DNA from 2 places in the Leclercia sp. LSNIH3 genome. Region 1 is predicted to be linked to the other one. Evidence: predicted binding sites of a transcription regulator. Region 1 holds the regulator's gene; the other holds the start of a gene.

Region 1 (3,420 bases):
AATCTCCGGCCCTAGCCGTGCTCCCATCACCGTCAGCGCCCCGAAGCAGAGTTGCAGCAGCAGCGAGCGCAACATGATGTCGCGATTGAGGGCCAGTAGCTTACGGATGTTGCCGCGCCAGCTCGTTTTCAGCAGCGCCAGCGAAATACCGCGCAGCGCCAATACCCGCCAGACCATCCATAAGCCGATCAGCAGGGTAGCGTATTCCGCGATAGCAGTCGCCAGGGCAGCGCCCTGCACGTTCATCTTCAGCCCCATCACCAGCCACACATCCAGCACGATATTGAGCAGGTTGCCCACCACCAGCAGGATCACCGGTGCCCGGGCATACTGCACGCCCAACAGCCAGCCGAGCAGCACCAGGTTAGCCAGCGATGCCGGGGCGCTGAGCCAACGGATCTCAAGGAAGCGCCGCGCCTGATGCAGGACGGCCTCGCTACCACCGACAATATGCAGCGCCAGATCGATAAGCGGCGTGCGCAGCAGCACAATCATTAACCCTGCGCCCAGCGCCAGGATCAGCGGCTGCACCAGTGCACGGGCCAGACGCAGCGGATCTTTCGCGCCATAGGCCTGAGCGGTAAGCCCGGTAGTGCTCATGCGCAAAAAGAGCAGCAGCATAAACAGGAAGCTGGTTGCCGTCGCGCCGATGGCGACACCACCCAGATAGACGGGCGAATCGAGATGACCAATCACCGCTGTGTCCACCAGCCCAAGCAGAGGAACGCTGATGTTGGAGACGATCATGGGAAGTGCAAGACGCCACAACGCCTTGTCTGAAGAAGTCAGGAGAGACATGGAAATGTTCGCCAGAGGCAAGAAAACCAGACTGCGACACTGCCGCAGTCTGTCAGAAAAGCATTATAACCATTCACCGTTGCGGATGACGCCAACCGCCAGGCCTTCGATGGAAAAGTTATTTTCACGCAGGTCGACAACAATCGGGGAAAACTCGCTGTTTTCCGGCAGCAGTTGCACAGTGTTACCCTGCTTTTTCAGGCGTTTAACGGTCACTTCATCATCGATACGTGCGACCACAACCTGCCCGTTACGCACGTCCTGAGTTTTATGGACTGCCAGCAGATCACCGTCCAGAATACCGATATCTTTCATCGACATGCCGCTAACACGGAGCAGAAAGTCTGCGCTCGGTTTAAACATGCCAGGATCGACCTGATAGTGGCCTTCAATATGCTGTTGCGCAAGCAGCGGTTCACCGGCGGCGACACGACCGACGAGGGGAAGACCCTCTTCCGCTTCAACCAGCAGACGAATGCCGCGAGACGCACCGGAGACAATTTCAAGTACACCCTTGCGCGCCAGTGCCTTAAGGTGCTCTTCAGCGGCATTTGGAGAACGGAAGCCCAGACGCTGCGCGATTTCTGCACGCGTCGGCGGCATACCCGTCTGGCCGATATGATCCCTAATGAGATCAAACACCTCTTGCTGCCTGGTCGTTAACGCTTTCATTCCGCCCCCTGGGTGTATATACAGTTATGCTGTGAGTATATACAGCTAAAGGTGATTTTGGAACCACAAACCGCATAAAAAACCAGAGACTTTTGCGGTTTCTGAAGGCTTATCGTAAATGTCCCCAAAGCAGCGTGACCCAGGTAAACAACGCAACGATAATCGCCATCAGCACTGCGGCAGAACCCATATCTTTCGCCCGGCCCGACAGCTCGTGAAAATCAGTGCCGATACGGTCTACTACCGCCTCGATCGCACTGTTCAGAATTTCGACTATCATCACCAACATCACCGAGCCAATCAGTAATACGCGGGTGATGGGATCCACATCCAGCCAGCAGGCAATAATAATCGCCGCGATGACAGCAACACCCTCCTGGCGAAATGCGGCTTCATTGATCCAGGCAGCACGGATGCCTTTCCATGAATAGCCGGCAGCTTTAATGATTCGGGTTAACCCAGTGGTATTATTGGCCATTAAAAGAAACCTTTCTTCGAAAATAGCGTCAGAAACGGTGGTTTAAGCGCCCTGCGCAGCCACCGGAAGTATGACGGGTAACAACAGAAATTTTGCGCGCTTTCTGTTATCCTTGCGCCGCAATTGCATTTTTAACCAGAGGCTTTACATCGTTTATGTCTGGCTGGCCACGAATTTACTACAAATTACTTAATTTACCATTAAGCGTCCTGGTAAAAAGCAAGTCTATTCCGGCGGTTCCTACGCTGGAGTTAGGACTCGATAACTCGCGTCCTATTATGTACGTTTTGCCTTATAACTCGAAGGCCGACTTGCTGACGCTGCGCGCCCAATGTCTGGCGCACGATCTCCCCGATCCGCTGGAGCCGCTGGAGATCGACGGCACCCAACTGCCGCGCTACATCTTTATCCACGGTGGCCCTCGCGTGTTCACCTGGTACACACCGAAAGAAGAGTCGATCAAGCTGTTCCATGATTACCTCGATCTGCACCGCAGCAACCCGCTGCTGGATGTGCAGATGGTGCCCGTGTCGGTCATGTTTGGCCGTCGTCCGGGGCGCGATAAAGGCGAAGAGAATCCGCCGTTGCGTATGCTCAACGGGGTGCAGAAATTTTTCGCCGTCAACTGGCTTGGCCGCGACAGCTTTGTCCGTTTTTCACCGTCAGTTTCACTGCGCCGCATGGCCGATGAACACGGTACGGATAAGACCATCGCCCAGAAGCTGGCACGTGTGGCGCGCATGCACTTTGCCCGTCAGCGTCTTGCCGCGGTAGGCCCACGCCTGCCTGCTCGCCAGGATCTGTTTAACAAGCTGCTGGCCTCAAAAGCCATTGCCCGTGCCGTCGAAGACGAAGCGCGCAGCAAAAAAATCTCCCACGAGAAGGCGCAGCAAAACGCCATCGCCCTGATGGAAGAGATTGCGGCCAACTTCTCCTACGAGATGATCCGCCTTAGCGACCGTATCCTGAGCTTTACCTGGAACCGTCTCTATCAGGGGATTAACGTGCACAACGCCGAGCGTGTGCGGCAGCTTGCCCACGACGGCCATGAGATTGTCTATGTACCCTGCCACCGCAGCCACATGGACTACCTGCTGCTCTCGTATGTGCTCTATCACCAGGGGCTGGTGCCGCCGCATATCGCTGCGGGTATCAACCTCAACTTCTGGCCAGCAGGCCCGATCTTCCGCCGTCTGGGTGCGTTCTTTATTCGCCGTACCTTTAAAGGTAACAAGCTCTACTCTACCGTGTTCCGCGAGTATCTGGGCGAGCTGTTCAGCCGTGGCTATTCGGTGGAATACTTCGTGGAAGGCGGCCGTTCCCGTACCGGGCGTTTGCTCGATCCTAAGACTGGCACTCTTTCGATGACCATTCAGGCGATGCTGCGTGGCGGTACGCGTCCAATCACCCTGGTGCCGATTTACATCGGTTACGAGCACGTGATGGAAGTGGGCACCTACGCCAAAGAGCTG
Region 2 (3,420 bases), 1.1 Mb from region 1:
GGTGCTGGTGGAAGGCGCGGGCGGCTGGTTTACGCCGCTGTCGCAGGAGCAGACCTTCGCAGACTGGGTGATGGCCGAGCGTCTGCCGGTGATCCTGGTGGTGGGAGTCAAGCTGGGCTGTATTAACCACGCCATGCTGACCGCGCAGGCGATCCGCCAGGCAGGGCTGCATTTTGCAGGCTGGGTAGCGAACGGGGTGGTGCCGCCCGGCAAGCGCCATCCTGAATACATGGCCACGCTCAGGCGCGTGCTGCCAGCCCCCTTGTTGGGCGAAATCCCGTGGCTGGGCGACGAAGCGGACACCGCAACCGTCGGGCAGTATCTTTCCCTTACTGCGCTGACGCCGCAGGCCCCATCCAGTGGGCTATAAGCGGATCATCCAGCTCGCTGACCCTGCCCTGGGCTACATTTCGCCCCCGGTAAAGCAGGCAAAAGCGATCCGCTACCCGGCGGATCAGGGAGAGGTGCTGCTCGGCCAGCAGCACTGATAACCCCAGCTCCCGGTTGAACCTGAGCAGCAGTTGCGCCAGTTTGAGAGTAAATAACTGGCCGGTCCCACGGCTCGGCTCGTCGAGGATAAGCAGGCGAGGGCGGGTCACCAGCGCGTTCGCCAGCGCCAGCTGATATTGCTGATCGTCGTTAAGACCGGAGGCCCGCAGCTGGCGCAGCGGATAAAGCTCGGGAAAGAACTCAAAAACGTCGCGGCTTGTTGTCCCGCCCGCGACGCCTTTCGCCATTCGCGCAATGTGCAAATTTTCCTCTACCGTCAGTTGCGAGAAGATCCGCCTGTCCTGCGGCACAAAGCTAATTCCCGTTCTGGCCTGCTGCAAATCGCAGGGCGAGGCCCCGGCGTCATGCCAAACCATGGTGCCGCTGGCAATCGGCAGCAGGCCAGCAATACAGCTCACGAGGGTGGTTTTCCCCATCCCGGGTAGCCCGAGTACGCCGGTGCAGACGCCGGGGGGGAGATCGAGGTCAACGTTCCACAGGGTGTGGCGATCTCCGTAATACTGATTAACGGCGCGCAGGCTTAACATGGTGGTGCTCCTTTTCAGGCATCGGTGACACCTGATACTCTGCAAGACTCTTGCCACTGCCTGAAAAAGGGCGCTTAAAGCGGCTTTTTTCGGAATCGGCTCAAAAATCAGCGCGGTGAGCCAGGGGCGATGCACTGTGTCGGTGCCCTCTGAGATGCGCCTGGTGCAGGGCGATTTTGGTCAAAATGTGAACAGGATCTCACCAAATCCTTTGGTGATTTTGGTCATCAGATCGCCAAAATTAGGCGATAAAAATTTTTTACCGTCCCGTTGTGGGTAAAAACCGGGAACGAGCCGAGTCACGTTCCGTATGGGCTGGCGGCAGTTATCCACTATTCCTGTGGATAACCATGTGCATTAGAGTTAGAAAACACAAGGTAAGCGAGAGAATACGCGGCCTGCGCCTGAATTGCTGCGAAACGCGTCTTTTTGAAAACTTTTAAGAAGATCAAATCGTTAAATAAAAGCAATCATTGTCATCAAAGTGTCAACTTGCAGGGGTGAAGTCCAGCGGCTCGCCTTGACAAATGTTAAAAAATGAAAAGTTCTGGGGATAACCCACCCCTGTTGGAATTTTATCCCGTTGCAGTCGAAATTTTACGCAGCTTCGCTCGATTCCCACTGCTGCTGGCACAAAATGGCGCGGATGCCACTGGATTTATATCCAGTATAATTTACTGGCAAAAATAGCCATCAGGAGTAAAATTACACACCTGCCGTATTAACCATCATCAGGTCGCCGCTCATGAGTAAACCGTTCAAACTGAATTCCGCTTTCCGTCCTTCCGGCGATCAGCCTGAAGCGATTCGCCGTCTGAAAGAGGGGCTGGAGGATGGGCTTGCACACCAGACGCTGCTGGGCGTAACCGGTTCGGGTAAAACCTTCACTGTCGCCAACGTGATCGCCGATCTGCAGCGGCCGACCATGGTGCTGGCACCGAATAAAACGCTGGCTGCGCAGCTGTACGGCGAGATGAAAGAGTTCTTCCCCGAAAATGCGGTGGAGTATTTCGTCTCGTACTACGACTACTATCAGCCGGAAGCCTACGTCCCCAGCTCCGATACCTTTATCGAAAAAGATGCCTCGGTGAACGAGCATATCGAGCAGATGCGTCTGTCCGCGACCAAGGCGCTGCTTGAACGCCGTGACGTAGTGGTGGTGGCATCGGTATCAGCCATTTACGGCCTCGGCGATCCCGATCTCTACCTGAAGATGATGCTGCACCTGACCCAGGGGATGATTATCGATCAGCGCGCCATTTTGCGGCGGTTGGCGGAGCTGCAGTACACCCGTAACGATCAGGCGTTCCAGCGTGGCACCTTCCGTGTTCGCGGAGAGGTCATCGATATCTTCCCGGCCGAGTCGGACGACTTCGCGCTGCGCGTCGAGCTGTTCGATGAAGAGGTCGAGCGTCTGTCGCTGTTTGACCCGCTGACCGGCCAGGTGGAGTCAATTATTCAGCGCTTCACCGTCTACCCGAAAACCCACTACGTGACCCCGCGCGAGCGCATCGTGCAGGCGATGGAAGATATCAAAGTCGAGTTGGCGGATCGCCGCAAAACGCTGCTGGACAATAACAAGCTGCTGGAAGAGCAACGTATCAGCCAGCGTACCCAGTTCGATCTCGAGATGATGAACGAGCTGGGCTACTGCTCCGGGATTGAAAACTACTCGCGCTATCTCTCTGGCCGCGGGCCGGGGGAGGCACCGCCAACCCTGTTTGACTACCTGCCGGCGGATGGCCTGCTGGTGGTGGACGAATCCCACGTCACCATTCCGCAGATTGGCGGGATGTATCGTGGCGACCGGGCGCGTAAAGAGACCCTGGTGGAGTACGGCTTCCGCCTGCCGTCAGCGCTGGATAACCGCCCAATGAAGTTTGAAGAGTTTGAGGCGCTGGCACCGCAAACCATTTACGTTTCCGCAACGCCGGGCAACTACGAGCTGGAGAAATCGGGCGACGAAGTGGTCGATCAGGTGGTGCGTCCGACAGGCCTGCTGGATCCGATTATCGAAGTGCGCCCGGTTGCGACGCAGGTGGATGACCTGCTGTCGGAGATCCGCGCCCGGTCGGCCATCAACGAGCGCGTGCTTGTCACCACCCTGACCAAACGCATGGCCGAGGATCTGACCGAATACCTCGAGGAGCACGGCGAGAAGGTGCGCTATCTGCACTCCGATATCGACACCGTGGAGCGAATGGAGATCATCCGCGATCTGCGTCTTGGCGAGTTCGACGTGCTGGTGGGGATCAACTTGCTGCGTGAAGGGCTGGATATGCCGGAAGTGTCGCTGGTGGCGATTCTGGATGCCGATAAAGAGGGCTTCCTGCGCTCTGAGCGCTCGCTTATCCAGACCATTGGTCGCGCTGCGCGTAACGTC

Evidence for each region. The regulator LexA, encoded in region 1, represses DNA repair genes until DNA is damaged. The targets are predictions, from matches to a motif close to TNCTGTATGTACATACAGNA.
Region 2: a site for LexA is predicted at 1,688-1,707, ahead of uvrB (excinuclease ABC subunit UvrB). Genes of this name have one in related genera too.

What each region holds. Positions count from the first base shown of each region.
Region 1 is NZ_CP026387.1:2,139,414-2,142,833, forward strand. Features, by position in the region: gene dinF (MATE family efflux transporter DinF) at 1-798, opposite strand, end outside; gene lexA (transcriptional repressor LexA) at 862-1,470, opposite strand; gene C3F35_RS10385 (diacylglycerol kinase) at 1,580-1,948, opposite strand; gene plsB (glycerol-3-phosphate 1-O-acyltransferase PlsB) at 2,104-3,420, shown strand, end outside.
Region 2 is NZ_CP026387.1:990,768-994,187, reverse strand. Features, by position in the region: gene bioD (dethiobiotin synthase) at 1-370, shown strand, start outside; gene C3F35_RS04820 (ABC transporter ATP-binding protein) at 330-1,037, opposite strand; gene uvrB (excinuclease ABC subunit UvrB) at 1,783-3,420, shown strand, end outside.